DNA from 4 places in the Aestuarierythrobacter aquiaggeris genome. Region 2 is predicted to be linked to each of the others. Evidence: predicted binding sites of a transcription regulator. Region 2 holds the regulator's gene; each other region holds the start of a gene.
The links. Region 2 encodes LexA, which represses DNA repair genes until DNA is damaged. Its sites were predicted from a motif close to GTTCCNCNCTTGTTCT; they were not measured.

Region 1 (4,212 bases), 990 kb from region 2:
TAATCGCGAAGATATAGAATGTCAGCGTGGCCATATCGGCACAGGGTTACTTCCCGCGGTTTTTCGAGCCTGACCGGTAACCGCATCGCGGCCCGAAGATGCCAAGCCACATCATTGGCAGCTGAGGCATTCTTCGTAATCGGTCTGCGGTGCTACCGCCGCAAGCTCGATCCTTGCGGCTTCGGCAGTGTTATCGGCTTCCACACCGCCCCCCGAACCGCCGGCGAAACCGGCGCGCTGGATCGATTTCGAGCGTAGGTAATAAAGCGACTTGATGCCTTTTTCCCATGCCTGGAAATGCAGCATTGCCAGATCCCACTTGTCCACATCGGCCGGGATAAACAGGTTGAGGCTTTGTGCCTGATCGATGAATGGCGCGCGGTCGGCGGCGTATTCGAGCAAATATCGCTGATCGACTTCGAAACTGGTTTTGAAGGTGGCCTTTTCTTCGTCGCTCAGGAAATCGAGATGCGCGACCGAGCCGCCATTTTCGAGAATCGAATTCCACACGTTGGTCGAATCCTTCGATTTATCGCGCAGCAGTTTTTCCAGATAGGGGTTCTTTACTACGAAGCTGCCTGACAGCGTCTTGTGCGTATAGATATTCGCCGGAATTGGTTCGATACACGCGCTGGTGCCGCCGCAAATGATGCTGATCGATGCGGTCGGTGCGATCGCCATTTTACAGCTGAACCGTTCCATCGCGCCGGTTTCTTCCGCGTCGGGACAGGGGCCGCGTTCCTTGGCCAGGATCAGCGAGGCTTCTTCGGCCTTGCCGCTGATGTGTTTGAACATCTTCAGGTTCCAGACCTTCGCCATGGATCCTTCTAGCGTAATGTTTTTGGACTGGAGGAAGGAGTGGAACCCCATGACGCCCAGGCCCACGCTGCGTTCGCGCATGGCGGAATATTTCGCACGGGCCATTTCGGCCGGCGCACGGTCGATGTAATCCTGCAGGACATTGTCGAGCATCCGCATGACATCTTCGATAAAGGTCTTGTCCTCGTTCCACTCATCCCATTTCTCGAGATTGAGCGAAGACAGGCAGCATACCGCCGTACGGTCATTACCGAGATGGTCGATGCCCGTCGGCAACGTGATTTCGCTGCAGAGGTTGGAGGTCGAAACCTTGAGGCCGAGCTCGCGGTGATGCTTGGGCATCATGCGGTTCACCGTGTCACTGAACACGATATAGGGTTCACCCGTTGCCAGACGGGTTTCGACCAGTTTCTGGAACAGGGCCCGCGCATCGACGGTGGCGCGCACTTCGCCCGTTTTGGGCGACAGCAGGTCAAACTTCTCGCCCGCGCGGACCGCTTCCATGAACTTGTCGGTCAGCAACACGCCGTGGTGCAGGTTCAGCGCCTTGCGGTTGAAGTCGCCCGATGCCTTGCGGATTTCGAGGAATTCCTCGATTTCAGGGTGCGATACGTCGAGATAGCACGCTGCCGATCCGCGGCGCAGCGAACCTTGCGAAATTGCCAGCGTCAGACTGTCCATCACGCGCACGAACGGGATGATACCGCTGGTCTTGCCGTTCAGACCAACCGGCTCGCCAATCCCGCGGACATTGCCCCAATAGGTACCGATGCCGCCACCCTTGGAAGCAAGCCAGACATTTTCGTTCCAGGTGTTCACAATGCCGTCGAGGCTGTCTGAAACGGAGTTCAGATAGCACGAGATCGGCAGGCCGCGCCCGGTGCCGCCATTGGACAGCACGGGCGTTGCGGGCATGAACCACAAACGCGAAATATAATCATACAGCCGCTGGGCATGCTCCTGATCATCGGCATAGGCATCGGCCACACGGGCGAACAGATCCTGAAAATTCTCGCCCGGAAGCAGATAGCGGTCGATCAGCGTTTCCTTGCCGAATTCGGTCAGCAAGGCATCGCGCGTTTCATCGGTCACGACAGCAAAACGGCGCGCGTTTACGCGCTTGCTGTCATCCTCGACCTTGACCGCTTGTTTCATGGCGCCGGCCAGTGCCTCGCCAGCCTTTTCTGCCACAAGCCCGTCGCTACCCATGTCGTCTCTATCCATCGTCATTGCCGCTTGTGCTTTCTTGCCCTTGGGCGTTTTATCGGACGCGCTGCCGGAAACTGTCCTGGCAGCCTGGCTGTCTGTAACCGCAGTGTCGTTTTCCTGATCCAGCCCCATCGCCGCATCGTCCCCAGTTCTGAATTCCATCAACTCGTCCCGTCCTGTTCGAACAACGCGCTTGCCCGCACCGCTGTTCCGCTTTCGTTCGATTCGGCGGACTGTTGTCCTGCCTACCATGAGCCGGCCCTGCAGAGGGGAAAAACTTATCCCCTTTCTTTCCCCGGTCGGGTGCAATGATGGGGTTTGACCACCCGAATCTGCCCGAGGACGCGAATCTGGCGCATCACACTCGGTAACAGTATCTAGTAGGTCCCCCAACGTCTGGCCCATAGCCATAGTGCTCAAAGTGGAATCGCGATGCAAGAGGGTAAATCGGCATTAACCTTACGGCGCGCGGGTGTATTACATTGTTGCAACGCCGCGACGCGCCGGAAAGCCTAGGGTCTTGAATCGCGCAAGGGGTGAAATGAATCCGGTAAAAAAATTTTTGCGGAAAAGTGTTCGCGGCGGGTTTTGAATCATTCGAATCAGGGTGTGAAATATTACTGCTCGGGATCGTTCGCGGCGCTTGTTCCGTTGATCACCAAATGCAGGGTAACGATTCTTGAAACCGTCCTTCCGGTTCAACACCAACAAGCGGTTGGCACTGGTTTGTCTGATCATCGTGCTGTGCGGTGCGGACCTGGATTGGATAAAACGTCGCAGCCAGCAGATCACCTATGTCGATAATTATCCAAGCCGCGATCCGGAGATCATGGCTCTGACCCGTACATCCATGCTTCTGCTCCGGGCTGACGCACGCTTGGAAGCGATTACGCCCTCGAAGAGTATGACCGGATGGATCATGCGCGGTAGATATACGGTATATCTGCCCGACAGCACATTGTTTGCCGATGACGCTTTCTATCCTCCGTCAGGCGGGACCGCTGGCAGCTTCGTATCATTGCCAGCAGGACATGACAGTTACGGCAATGCATTGTCTGCGATCAGGCGGCTGGCCCAAACGCGCAATTGTTTGTTCGCGATCGATCAGCCCGAGGCTATCGCGACTGGCGGAACAATACCCGGAATACCTGTCCTGGAGATCATCTGGACGCGCCCCGCTTCCGGTGCGGAAACGAGGCGCTGCAAGCGGCAGTCGTGATCTGGCGTTAGTCTGCTTCGGATACACGTTCGCCGGGAATTTGCTGGCCGCCTTGTTCGATGACCAATCCGGTCACCGCACCACCTTCCGAAGTGAAAGTGACTGTCGCATCGACGGCCGTGACTTTGAATTTGGTATCGCTGAGTGGAGCGAGCGGAATGGGCGACTGTCCGCCCAGCTTGCCCGACAGCACATCGGCATCGGACAACGTGACCACCATTGGCCCGGCAATTGTCGTATATGTGCCGACATAGGTTTCCAGAATCGCGCGCGGCACAATCGCCAGTTCATCCTCGACAATCGGGCCTTCATATACGGCAAGCTCTGCCTCATCTGCGCCGTTCTGGTGCATTTCCATAACCTGCTGGCCGGCCTTGTCGGTGCTTATGCGAAACCACGTCAGGCTATCGGGGCCATAGAAAAATGTGCCGTCATCTGTGGCGAATATCTCGCTTGCGGAATTGCCGCTGCGCATCGTGAACAGCTTGCCGCCGCGCTCATAAAATGTGCGGGTGTCCGTTTCATTGATCCGGTACACGCCGAATTTGTCAGCCAGCTCTGCCAGATCGGGATCGACGGCAGTGAATTCTGCAAACGGCCTGCCGATCGCAATTGCTGCTGCGCGGGTCATCAAGGTGCCCGCGCCAACCGGCGGCGCATCGCTATTGACGAAAACAGCCACGAACACGTCTTCTTCGGGCAGATAGATACTGTCGGTCGTAAAACCGAAAATGCCGCCGCTATGCCCGATGGCGTCTGCCCCGCGCAATTTGGATGGCGCGATGCCGAAGCCATAATTTTCGGTTTTGCCGTCAGGCAGAACTGTCGGCGCAATCATCATCTTGTAAGACGCATCACCGATCACTTTGCCGCCATGGAGCGCGGCAGCCCATTTCGCCAGATCGCGCACTGTCCCGCGCAGGCCACCGGCGGCATGCGGCACATCGGCATGGATTTTTTGCGCG
Region 2 (4,212 bases):
TGGATGCGGCAGGACGAACTGCGGAGGATACGTTGGGTGATCTCGGCATTTGTTTTCTGTTTGCAAAAAACCACCATCCGGCAATGGGCAGGATCCAGCCGATCAGGCAAAAAATCGGCAAACGGACAATTTTCAATCTGATGGGTCCACTTTCGAACCCGGCTCGTGTCAGCAACCAGCTGATCGGCATAGCGAGGCCAGCTTATGTGCCCATATATGCCGGCGCAATGGCACAGCTCGGCACGGGACACACCCTGATCGTATCGGGTGATGAAGGTCTGGACGAACTTAGTCTCGCCGGCGGAAACGAAATGGCAGACGTCAGTGGCAACGATTTCGAAATGAAGCGCATGGATGCAGCTGAGGCCGGGCTGCAACGCGCACCGGTCGAAGCGATCCGTGGCGGCGATGCCGCCCATAATGCGGCCGCACTGCGCGCTTTGCTCATGGGTGCACCGGGTCCGTACCGTGATGCCGTTCTGTTTAACGCCGCCGCTGCATTGATGGTGGCAGGCGAAGTGCAAAGCTGGCCCGATGGTGTCGAAGAGGCTGCCGAAGCGCTGGACAAGGGGCTCGCCAACACTCTTCTCGATTGCTGGATCAAGTCGGTCAAATGAACAAACTCGAAGAAATCTGCGCAACCAAACGCTCCGAAGTAGCGATCAGGAAACGGCTGCTTTCGCGTGCCGGTCTGGAACAGCAAGCTGGTGAGCAGGGGCAACCGCGCGGCTTCACCGCTGCGCTTGCCGCCGCATCCCGCAGCGGCTTCGGTTTGATCGCCGAGATCAAGCAAGCGTCACCCTCCAAAGGCCTTATCCGGGAGGATTTCGACCCCGCTGGTCACGCCGCAAGCTATGAGCGTGGCGGTGCAGCCTGCCTGTCGGTTCTAACGGATTCGCAATACTTTCAAGGGCATGAAGATTATCTGATCGAAGCCCGCAAGGCTTGCAGTCTTCCGGTTCTGCGGAAAGATTTCATGGTGGACCCATGGCAAGTTGTCGAATCCAGGGCAATTGGTGCGGATGCCATCCTGATTATCGTCGCTGCGCTGGACGATGACCAAATGCGCGAGATTGAGTGCGCTGCAACAGAAGCTGGAATGGATGTTCTTGTCGAAGTCCACGACGCGGCTGAAATGGAACGTGCTGCAAAGCTCGAAACGCGTTTGATCGGCGTGAACAACCGTAATTTGAAGACATTCGAAACTGATTTGACGATTACGGAAAAACTTGCATCGCTGGCACCTGAAGGCACCATTCTGGTCGGTGAGAGCGGGATATCGAACAATGCGGATCTCCTTCGGTTGTCAGGATCCGGGGTCCGCTGTTTTCTTGTTGGGGAAAGTTTGATGCGGCATCAGGATCTCGAAACCGCAACCCGCGCTTTGCTGGCATCATGAGCAGGCTCACCCACCTCGATGCCTCCGGCAATGCGCGCATGGTCGATGTCGGCGGCAAGGCCGAGACATTGCGGAGCGCTGTTGCCGAAGGCAGGATCGATATGTCCGATAAGGCACTATCTGCAATTACCGATGGCGACGCGCCGAAGGGCGACGTGCTGGCAGCCGCCCGTATCGCCGGTATCATGGCTGCAAAAGATACTGCTCGCCTCATACCCCTGTGCCATCCGCTCGCGCTGGATTCTGTCGTGATCGATTTCCGTTCGGACGAGCGCGGGATTATCGTCGCGGCCACCGTGAAGCTGACCGGCAAAACAGGCGTCGAAATGGAAGCTTTGACAGCAACATCGATCGCATTACTCACAATTTACGACATGGTGAAAGCGGTCGATAAATCCATGACGATCGGCAACCTTCGGCTGTGCGATAAAACCGGCGGCAAATCGGGCGACTGGCACAGAAGCGGCTAGTTCGCTCAGAATAATCAGCATTGTGCCCCGTCCGCTTGACACTTTTCAAAATGTTGCTTACTTGTTCCTCATTCGTTCACTAGCTGACCTGTTTGCGTCAGGGTGCGGATATTGATGCGGGCAACCAGGGAGCGACCCGATTATGCTGACTGCCAAACAGCACGAATTAATCCGTTTTATTCAGTTACGGCTTGAAGAAACGGGCATTTCGCCATCTTTCGAGGAGATGAAGGATGCGCTGGATCTCAAGTCAAAATCAGGTGTGCACCGTCTGATTTCGGCGCTCGAGGAACGGGGCTTTATCCGGCGGCTACCCAACCGTGCGCGCGCTCTGGAAGTTTTGAAACAGCCAGAGGATGCGAGTGCGGGGCAAGCGGGATCGGTTGCAGCAAATGATGTGATCGGACGCAAGATTGTGCCGCCGTTGGCCAATCGGCCGCAGCCTGCAAATGATGTGATCGAGATACCACTCCATGGCCGGATTGCGGCGGGGGCCCCGATCGAAGCGTTTGAAGATCATACGAGCCTTCCTGTTCCTGCTGCTCTGCTCGGCCCTGGTGAGCATTATGCGTTGGAAGTTTCAGGCGATTCAATGATCGAAGCGGGTATTTTCGATGGTGATTTCGCGCTGGTGAAACGCACCGATACAGCGCGCGACGGCGAAATCGTTGTCGCTCTGGTCGATAACACCGAAGCCACGTTGAAATATCTGCGTAAGGAAGGTGGCAAAATCTGTCTTGACCCGGCCAACTCCTCCTACTCGCCGCAAATTTACGAACCCGGGCAAGTGGAAGTTCAGGGCAAGCTGGCGGGATTGCTCCGCCGCTATCACTAAAGGTACCGTTTTGTGTCGGTGGCCGCGTCAGGCCTGCTGGCCGGCAGTCTTTGGCTTGATTAGCGTTTGCCCGGTTCCCAGGGTTGCCACCAACCGTGTCGGCCCTGCGTGTCGCTGACCCGGTCGATGCGTTGTTTTCCCAGAAAGAGGGCTAATCCGCCCGATTGTGCCAGGGTCCTGCGATCGGCCTTGAGCCATTTGGGCTGGCAACTGCGGGGAAGAAAGCGGTCTGCAACCACGATATCGGATGCCTCGCAAGCAGCGGCCAATGCGCTCTCTTCAACTAGGTCCTTGCTTCTGGCCATCAGAATTGACCACGCTTTACCCTCTCTCACGATGGTGATCGTGCAAAAATCTCTGCTGCACCGCGCCCCAGGCCAGCGATCGAGAGCGATAATCTGGCCCGAAAGACCTGCCATTTCCTGAAGGTTATCGCTGGCATAACTGCTTCGACTATCGCGCAGCATCAGCAGTATATCCCCTTCCCCTGCGATCCCGACATGGCGCCCATCACTCGACACCAGCACATCCGGGGCCGACAAGTTGAATACCCCGATTGCACCCGCCAAAACGGGGAAAAGCCCGTACAGTCGTCCCTTCCCCCTCCACAGGGCAAGCCATAGCGATCCCGCCAAAAACAGCGCAAATAGGCCCGTGCCCATATGCGGCGCCAGTTTAACCGCGCCGGGTTGTGCGGAAGTGAAGTGGGCAATAGCCAGCATCAGATCGAGCGATTTACCCGCTAGCCACCAAAACGGGGCGCCAATCCCTGCAATGTCTAAAGTGAGGGCAATCGCGATAAGCGGCATAGAGACAAAGGTTGTCAGCGGAATAGCGATTACGTTGGCAAGTGCGCCGTAAAGCCCGGCCCGATGAAAATGGAACATGACGATTGGCATCAACGCTATTTCGATCACCAACCCGGTGACAAGCAACATAAACGCCCGCCGCCCGGTTCGCGAGATCCAACGCTCCTCACGAGGGGCAAGGAATTGCCTGACAGGTTCCGAATTGTGAAGTGCGATGATCGCGATGACTGCTGAAAAGCTCATTTGAAAGCTCGGCCCCACCAGCGTTTCCGGCCACAGAAGCAGCACAAACAGTGCGGCAACCGATACCATTCGCAGTGAAAGCGGTTCACGCCCCATCGCCAATGCGATGAGGATCAGGACAGCTCCGACGCAGCTTCTGATTGTCGGTACCTCCGATCCAGTCAGAAGCGTGTACCCGATGCCGGCCAATGCCGCGAAGGCCGCCGCAGCAAGCGGCAACCGCACCCTCAGCGCCAACCATGGCCAAAGCGCCAGCAGGGTTATGGCCACATAATATGCGCCGGCGATCACGGCGCTGACGTGCAAACCGCTGATGGAAAGCAGGTGTGTAAGCCCGGCATCGCGCATGGCTTCTTCATCGGCATTTGAAATTGCTCCCCGGTCACCTGACGCGAAAGCTGCAGCGATCGACCCGGCCGAGCCATCCAGATTGCGCCGCACATGCGCGGACAGAAA
Region 3 (4,212 bases), 440 kb from region 2:
GAGCTGGCAGGATGCGAGAGGACGACTTGAATATGTGAGCCCGACTGATCCCGAAGAAAGCGAATTTTGGGTTCCTCGCATCATCGACGACTTCCCCCTGAATCTTCGCGGGAAAGAGACAAAGGTCCGACGATTTCCTGAAAAATCAAAGGGCGGCGAAGTTGGTTTGTTTCTCGGGCTCTACGTCGTGGGCAACGGGAGCGTCGCGGTCTTCTGCGGCAAGAAAGATAGCGTGACGACCGTCTGTCGGCGGGCCGTCGACATCTTTGATCGTGGCGCAAATTTGCCGAAGCCCGTCGATGTGTCGGATGCGGCGGAGGTCGAAAAACTCAGAAGTCTAACCGAAGCACATCTAGGACCCGATGCGGTGGCGACTAACGCGGCGCGCCTCGGGATATTCGCCCATCACGCGGACACGCCCCAAGGCCTCAGGCTGTCAATCGAGTATGCTATGAAGGTGGGATTGGCCAAATTTGTGGTCTGCACCTCCACGCTAGCGCAGGGCGTCAATTTCCCTCTGAAGTATCTGATTATCACGTCTACGCGCCAAAGTGCGGAGAGCATTATGGTACGCGACTTCCAAAACCTAATGGGTCGGGCAGGCCGCGCCGGCATGCACACCGAGGGAAGTGTGATCTTTGCAACTCCTTCGATATTTGATCAGCGCAACGACTATAGAAACCGGTGGCGTTGGAATGAGGCGAAGGAACTACTAGACGCCTCGAAGTCAGAGCCGACGAAAAGCAGCATCCTCAGCCTGTTCGACGATTACGTGCAGCGGCAGAGTGACGCGCCGCCAGTAGTCCAACCGATTCAGCCTCAATGGCTAGACCTAGCTTTCGCGGATCAGGCGCGGATTGAGGCGGTGGTGCAGGAAGCGCTCAACATACAGCCGAACATCAGCACAGCAGAGTTTCGAAAATTTATCGAACGTCGGGCACGGGCTATCCAAGCCATCGCGGCATTTCTAGTCGCGAATATGACCTTTCTAGAAGAGGAAGGTCAGGAGCGTGTTTCCAACCTCGCCTCGCACACGCTGGCCTATCATCTGGCACCCGAGGAGATGCGCCCTGCTGTCGTCGATGTTTTCCAGATGATTGCTGCCGCCATCGCTGCGAACACCGACGGCGACCAGCGGGCCGTGATCCGGAAGTCACCGCTGCCGCCAGCGATCATTGCCGAGCTACAGGCATGGCTTGTCGAGAATGCAGCGGCGCTCCGGGATGCGATCGAGGTAGACCAGTTACTGCAAGTGGCGGGCGAGAAGATCATCTCTTGGAACTCCGCCCCTTCCATACGATCGTTGTCCGACGATGGTTTTTTGCCCGAGGCATTGGCGGACTGGGTCGCAGGCCGCCCCTTCTACCATATCCATGCGAAGATGGCGGCGCTGGGCATCCGGGTCAGCGGCAATCATGCAACCGTCGAGAGCGCTGTCGCTCTCTGCGAAGGGGCCTTTTCCTATGACTTGGCGATGATTACCGCCTCCCTCGCCGACCTCGCCGAGCCGATGGACGAAACCCTCTTTAAGGGCTTCTCCACGCTCCAGAAGCAAATCAAATACGGGCACAGCGATCCAGCCGCAATCGCCTTCATGGAGTCGGGTTTTGCTGACCGTGTAGTGGCAAACTTCCTGTCGTTTTTGTGGAACAATGTGCGTGACCGAGACGGAGTGCGCACGGCCTGCCGGCATGAGGGAATGCTTCCGGCACTGGCGGCCTATCCGTCTTATTTCTCATCAGTTGCAACCGAGATCGCTGCCTAGAGTTTACGGCCTGCCGTCCCTTAGAGCTGCATCACGAACGCGCCAGACCGTATGCGCCAAGACGTCTTCAGGCTTGGTCGAGATTGGTTAGGCAGACGGATGACAGGTTCACATGGCCGAGGCGCCGTTGTCGAATAAGTCCGCATCAAGCCTAGACCTGGCCGTTGCTCGATTGACCCGCAACAATGTCCGGTCTTGCGGTCTGCCGATCCGATAGCAATCAGTCGGCTACCGGCCCAAGTCCTTCCGCTACAAGGCTCGGCCGAACCAGATAACCCGGCCCACCACGTGAACCTCCGACCGATCCATGTCGTGCCAGGTCGGGTAAGCAGGATTATCGCTGGCAATGGTAATCTGGCGGCCACCCGGCTTGATGGCGATCCGCTTCACGACGAGGGTATCATCAGAGCGAAGAACGTAGATCCCGTCGCGCAACCGCGATCCGTGATCTGAAGCATCAACCAGAACCTCGTCACCATCGCTTAGGGTAGGCTCCATAGAGTCACCCTTGACCCCAACGATCGACAGGCTCGCGCTCTTGGCCGACGTCAGGTGCCGCAGCCACCGCTCGTCGAACCCGAACCGGGTGTGTGCGGTCTCACTGGCAGCTACCGCGCCGAATCCCGCAGATGCTTCGACATCGAGAACCGGTATCTCGACCATGCCATCATTGACCGCGTTGGCGGGACCGCCGAGCACTTGCTCATCGACGCCGAAGAAGCAGGCGAGTGTCTTTCGGTCTTCGTCATCGAGCTTTCGCGGTGAACCGCGCTTGATGAATTGCTGCACATAAGCAGGGTTGCGACCGAGCAGCCGCGATATCGAGGCGTAGCCATATCCGCCCTTGAGGATCAGCCGGTCGAGCTCTTCTCTGACATGTTCCATCTATCTTTCCTTCGAATCTCAATCGTAGGAATTTTCCTAGACTCGCGGATACGATCCTAGTAGGAACAGAACAAGAACACAAGGGATTTGCGAGTCGGAGCGAAAAGGGCATGACCTTGCTTGAACGGATCGAAAAGCATCTGAAAGATTATCATATTTCCGCGACCCGTTTTGGCAGACGCGCGGTCGGCGATCCGCGATTCGTGCTCGACTTGCGAATGGGCCGCCGGCCGCGCCGGAGAACAATCGAACGGCTAGAGGCCTATCTCGCGTCTGCTGAAGGCTCGGAAGGCAGAGATGCAATCAAGATTAAGAAGTGCGCTCGCCAAGCTGCTCGAGGCGACGCGCAACTTCCTCCCAAAGTTTTACCCCTTCCGGCTCGTTCGCAAGGGCCAGCTGCTCGATCTTCGCAACGATGAAATCACGGGCTTCATCGCCGTGATGCTTCTCGACCCAGAGTGCCATTCCCCACAATTCCTGGTCGCGATTGAGTGTCAAAACAGCGACCAGATAGCTACCGCGATACCGAAGGCGATCGGAATGCCGAGAAGCCAGGCCTCAAGCTTCAGTTTCCACTCGTTCTTGCCGCTCGCCAGCGGTTCGTCTCTATCCGGCCAAACACGCATCAGCACCATGGCTCCCGGCGCCCGGTCCAGGTCCGGGCAAGACCTTCGGCAACCAGTTGATCGCCCAGAGAGCGTCCGTCACGCATCAGCACACGCAGCTTGCGGCCATACTGGTCTTCGTCACGATAGCCGACCGGTACTGCGGAGAATTCGCCTTGGTTGAGCAGGACAACCAGCCGGTCGCGTGCGTTGATACCGAGGTCGTATTCGTAGTCGCATCTGGGTTGCGAGATTTCGGGCGTGTCGATGTCTGCCACGCGGATCTTCACGCCTTCGAGCCAGATCGTATCGCCATCGACCACACAGGTCTTCCTAATCATCCCGCAGACCCCAAAGGTATGTGTCGTTCGCGCCTCGGCGCTAGCGGAACCGAAGGGCCAATTGATCCCGATCACGCCCCCGAGAACCCCAGCGAACAATCCGCCCAAAATGAGGAGCAAGAGTTTGCGCCGCTTGTCCCGCTTCTGCCGGACCAGTTCGTCGCGGAAGTCGAAGACGTTTGGTTCTGATGGTTCGTTCGTGCTCATGATCCGCTCTTCACTATCGCGTGTTCTTTCACTTTCCGTGAACATCGCCAAGCCTTGCGAACTCGCTTTCCCGATAGTTTTGAGCTACTTTCGTGCAAACATCAGCCGGAAGAGTGGAGAAGAGGGGGGCTCCTATTCTCGCGAAGGAGAAAAAGCGATGAGCGGACCTCGAAACACGCCACCCAAGGACAACAAGGACTGGGAAGGCTTTCGCGAAATTGATCGCGCGATCGCCGAGAACCGCGTCACATCCTATACCTGGAAAAAGACCTGGGCTGACCCGTGGGGGCGGCTGAAGCTGATTTTGATCTTTGCGGGGCTCTTCGCATTTGTTGCCTTTGTAATAGTTTACGACCTCGTCCTCTAAGGCTCGCTACCACTCCTTCACGTCGTCGGCTGCCTCCGCAGA
Region 4 (4,212 bases), 200 kb from region 2:
GACGAATGCGTGCATTTTGTGACTGTCCCGGCGAACTGTCCGGTCCAGTTCTTCCACTCTACGCACATCGCTGTCGGTTTTATCCTCCATGATGCGCGGATTGGATTGGAGCCTCCATAATAGGCGATACAAAAGCGCAAAACGCTCAGCGTCGGAATGCAGGGCTGCGTTTTTTGCCAGCGTCAGAAAACGCCGGCTCGCCCGAGGCATTGGCGCATCAGCATCGGGCTCAGGCAACTCATTGCCTCCTCCAAACAAATCACCCACCGTGTCAGTTTCCAGCCACGCTATCCGTTCAGGCGCAATCCCGCACTGGACTGATTGCCGCGCCCGCTCGCGCCAATGGGAAAAATCGTCCGGTGCCGGCATCACCACGCTGAAATAGGCCGCTGTATCGGAACTGCGCGCAGATATCATAGCGCCCTCACGCAGCAAACAGTTCAAGCTGCTCCTGCTTGGGCGCGAGCAGATTGCGGAGATCGGCACGATCAGTCAAGGCAGTTGGACGCCAGTCGATTGCGCAAATGAAAGGGCGCACCTTTGCGATTGAAACTGTCAATTTCGCGACGTCGTCCAGCCTCAGAGTCCGGTGACGCCGGGCTGAAATAATCTGGTTCACCGCCCGCACGCCCAAGCCCGGCACGCGCAGCAATTGTTCGCGCCCTGCCCGGTTTACATCGAGCGGAAATGCGTCCCTGAATTTCAGCGCCCAAGCAAGTTTGGGATCAATATCGAGCGGCAAATTCCCCGCAGCGTCAGTCGCCGCCATAACTTCCGTTGCCTGATAACCGTAAAACCGCATCAGCCAATCCGACTGATACAATCGATGTTCGCGAATCAGCGGCGGTCGCTTCAACGGCAAAACCGCACTGGCATCGGGGATCGGACTGAACGCTGAATAATAGACCCGCCGCAAGCCAAACCCGCTGTACAATAAGCTTGCCTTCTGCACTATATCCGCATCGGACGCAGCATCCGCGCCAACAATCATCTGTGTCGATTGTCCTGCCGGGGCAAACTTCGGAGCATTTTTGAAGTGCTTTCGCGCATCCTTGTTTTCGGTAATTGCAGCCTTCACTTCGCCCATCGCACCTTCGATCTGGAGAGAGTTCTTGTCCGGCGCAAGGCGGGCCAGACCAGCCTTGGTCGGGAGTTCTACGTTGATTGACACACGATCCGCATAAAGCCCGGCCTGATACGCAAGTTCGGGATCGGCTTCCGGGATCGATTTCAGGTGGATGTACCCGCGAAAATCATGTTCTTCGCGCAGGATTCGTGCAGTCTCTACCAATTGCTCCATCGTAAAATTCGAACTTTTGATAATGCCCGAAGAAAGAAACAGACCCTCGATATAATTGCGCCGGTAAAAGTTCAGCGTCAGGTCGGCAACCTCCTGCGGAGTAAAGCGCGCTCGGCGCACATTCGAACTTTTCCTGTTGATGCAATAATGACAATCGAAGATGCAGTGATTGGTAAGCAAAATTTTCAGCAGCGAGATACATCGTCCATCGGGGGCATAGGCATGGCAGATGCCCATGCCTTCGGTTGAACCGATACCCTTGCCGCCAAGACTGTTCTTTTTCGCGGTTCCTGACGAAGCACACGATGCATCATACTTTGCGGCATCCGCGAGGATTCCCAATTTTTCCAGTGTCGAGATCTGCTTCATGTGTTCCTTATATGTTCTTTTATATGACTTGCATAGGTGCGAGTAAAATTATTTCGTTCGGGAACCACGCTGCTTACCGGGCATTTCTGAAATACGGCCCGGGCCCCTCTGGCGAGCAAATGCTCGCGATGTCGGACGTATCGCAATGGCCGGCCCGCAATTCTGGATTGGCACGATATTTCGCTAAATGCGAAAGAGGCTGTCCACTGGCAACTTCTTCGCACATCGAACGAACGGAGTTTTACATGAGATTGATCGCCTCACTCGCCATGATTACCATGGCTATTTCGCCTGTTGCCAGCGCGAAGGATTGGACTTTCGGCGATGGCCAGATGCCTGAACGCTGGTCGCTGATAAACAGTGATTACGCATTATGTGACAGCGGCCTGATGCAATCGCCGATCGACCTGGGTAATGCCAACGCAATCGGTAATGTATCCCTCAGCACGAATTATGGATCTACGACCGGCCAGGTCAAACTCGGCACTGAGAAGGTCCAGGTGGATTTTCCTGCCGGAATGGGCATGATGTCCGGCGACAAGGCGTTTGCACTCATCCAGGTCCACTTCCACACGCCTGCCGAACACGCGATCGATGGGAAACGTCATCCGCTGGTCGGCCATTTTGTGCACGCGACCGAAGCGGGTGAGCTTGGCGTGTTAGGCATCATGTTCGAGGAGGGCGAAGCCAACCCCGCGCTGCAAACAATTATCGACGCAAGCGCAGCGGGAGACGGTACAGACGTGTCGTTTGACATCAACGATATGCTGCCTGACGACATATCTGTCTTCCGGTACATGGGTTCGCTTACAACGCCGCCTTGCAGCGAAGGGGTAAACTGGCACGTGTCGAAGGGCACGATGACAGCAAGCGGGGCGCAGATTGCCGCGCTGTATAATTTGCTCGGAGATACTTCACGCTCGCTGCAACCATTGGGTAGCCGCTTGCTGGTAGCTCCAGCCGACTAGTCACTCTCGGGCCCGGCCGGTTGACGGATTTTTTCCTGACAAAGCTGGCAGGGCCCAATCCAATCGCAAGATTCTGCGTGTGTACCGGTGAGTTCATAATCGGCTGTCTGTCAGGTTTGCCGGTCCGCGGGACGACTGCCGGAACCAAACTCCATCCCGTCCCGTTGGTAAACTAAACTCAGACAATGGAGACATCATGAAATACGCCGATGCAAATGCCGAAGAAATCAAAACGGAATTCTGGGAATCACTGGCCTCTTCATCCTTTCTGATGCTGCAGCTGGATAGCGACAACAAGACCGCCGTCCCGATGACTGCGCAGCTGGATAAAGACGCCAACAGCTCGATTTGGTTCTTCACGCAGAAAAACAGTTCGTTTGCCGCGCTGGGCGATGCAACTGCGACCTTTGAGAGCAAGGGTCATGACATATTTGCCAGGTTCCACGGGAAGTTGCGCGTCGAAGACAGCAAGGAGCGCTTCGATCAGTTCTGGAACAACTTTGTCGAAGCCTGGTACGATGGCGGAAAAGACGATCCGGACATCCTGTTTCTGCGGATGGACCTGGGCGATGCGGAAATCTGGAATGGCGACATGGGTCTGCTGAACGTGGCGAAGATGGCGCTGGGCATGAATGTCCATGACGAGGCTGAAAAACAGCACACCGAAACGACGCTTTAGGCGATATCAGGTTCAACAATGAGGGGCCGCTCCCGCAAGGGATGCGGCCCCATTTTTATGCCCGGTTACCCAGAAGACCTGGCAGCAGACCGAAGACCAGAACCAGCGTCACCGCGATCGGAGCAGCCCAGGCGACCAGGAAGCGCCAAATTACAAACATACCGTCCGACAGACCCGACTGCGCCTTCACCATATTTGCATCGGCTTTCCATCCCACGAACACCGAAACCAGCAGCGCGCCAAGCGGCAACATAATCTTGCCTGTGAATCCGTCCAGTGTGTCCAGGATGTCGGTATCAGCGAAGATATTCCAGAAACCGAGCAGCCGGACATCCGACCAGACATTGTAGCCCAAAGCACATGCAACGCCGATCAGCCACGCCACCGCACCAACGATCACGGCAGCTTTCTTGCGGCCCCATCCAAACCGGTCGATTGTCCAGGCAGTCGGCCCTTCGAGCAGCGAGATCGAACTGGTCAGAGCGGCGAAGAAGATCAATATGAAAAACACGAAACCAACCAACGCGCCGCCGGGCATTACATTGAATGCCACAGGCAAAGTCTGGAAGATCAGCGCAGGTCCGCCAGCCGGATCAAGCCCGACCGCAAACACAATCGGAAAGATCATCAGCCCTGCCAGAATAGCCACTGTCGTATCCGCCAGGGCGATCAAGCCTGCCGTGGGAGCAAGGTTCACATCTTTGCCGACATAGGCGCCGTAAGTAAGCAATCCGCCTGCCGCGAGGCTGAGCGAGAACAACGCTTGTCCGAGTGCTTCATTCAGCACAACCGGAGTAATCTTGCTAAAGTCGGGCGTAAACATGAACGATACCGCGCGAGCGAAATCGCCGGTGAACGCGCCGTAAATCGTGATCACCACCAGCAGGACAAAGAAT

Region 1: WFP06_RS01685 (ribonucleoside-diphosphate reductase subunit alpha) is a predicted target of LexA. The motif match lies at 2,236-2,251, and genes of this name have one in related genera.
Region 3: WFP06_RS08730 (S24 family peptidase) is a predicted target of LexA. The motif match lies at 2,718-2,733, and genes of this name have one in related genera.
Region 4: WFP06_RS07540 (putative DNA modification/repair radical SAM protein) is a predicted target of LexA. The motif match lies at 1,672-1,687, and genes of this name have one in related genera.

What each region holds. Positions count from the first base shown of each region.
Region 1 is NZ_JBANRL010000001.1:344,970-349,181, reverse strand. Features, by position in the region: gene WFP06_RS01690 (hypothetical protein) at 1-34, opposite strand, end outside; gene WFP06_RS01685 (ribonucleoside-diphosphate reductase subunit alpha) at 112-2,190, opposite strand; gene WFP06_RS01680 (hypothetical protein) at 2,708-3,247, shown strand; gene WFP06_RS01675 (serine hydrolase domain-containing protein) at 3,255-4,212, opposite strand, start outside.
Region 2 is NZ_JBANRL010000001.1:1,333,355-1,337,566, reverse strand. Features, by position in the region: gene trpD (anthranilate phosphoribosyltransferase) at 1-617, shown strand, start outside; gene trpC (indole-3-glycerol phosphate synthase TrpC) at 614-1,399, shown strand; gene moaC (cyclic pyranopterin monophosphate synthase MoaC) at 1,396-1,869, shown strand; gene lexA (transcriptional repressor LexA) at 2,012-2,704, shown strand; gene WFP06_RS06485 (ComEC/Rec2 family competence protein) at 2,764-4,212, opposite strand, start outside.
Region 3 is NZ_JBANRL010000001.1:1,771,053-1,775,264, reverse strand. Features, by position in the region: gene WFP06_RS08735 (DEAD/DEAH box helicase) at 1-1,765, shown strand, start outside; gene WFP06_RS08730 (S24 family peptidase) at 2,015-2,650, opposite strand; gene WFP06_RS08725 (DUF6961 family protein) at 2,960-3,148, opposite strand; gene WFP06_RS08720 (hypothetical protein) at 3,145-3,276, opposite strand; gene WFP06_RS08715 (thermonuclease family protein) at 3,276-3,803, opposite strand; gene WFP06_RS08710 (hypothetical protein) at 3,961-4,170, shown strand; gene WFP06_RS08705 (conjugal transfer protein TraG N-terminal domain-containing protein) at 4,177-4,212, opposite strand, start outside.
Region 4 is NZ_JBANRL010000001.1:1,534,566-1,538,777, forward strand. Features, by position in the region: gene WFP06_RS07535 (UdgX family uracil-DNA binding protein) at 1-417, opposite strand, end outside; gene WFP06_RS07540 (putative DNA modification/repair radical SAM protein) at 425-1,669, opposite strand; gene WFP06_RS07545 (carbonic anhydrase) at 1,915-2,637, shown strand; gene WFP06_RS07550 (pyridoxamine 5'-phosphate oxidase family protein) at 2,834-3,316, shown strand; gene WFP06_RS07555 (sodium-dependent transporter) at 3,372-4,212, opposite strand, start outside.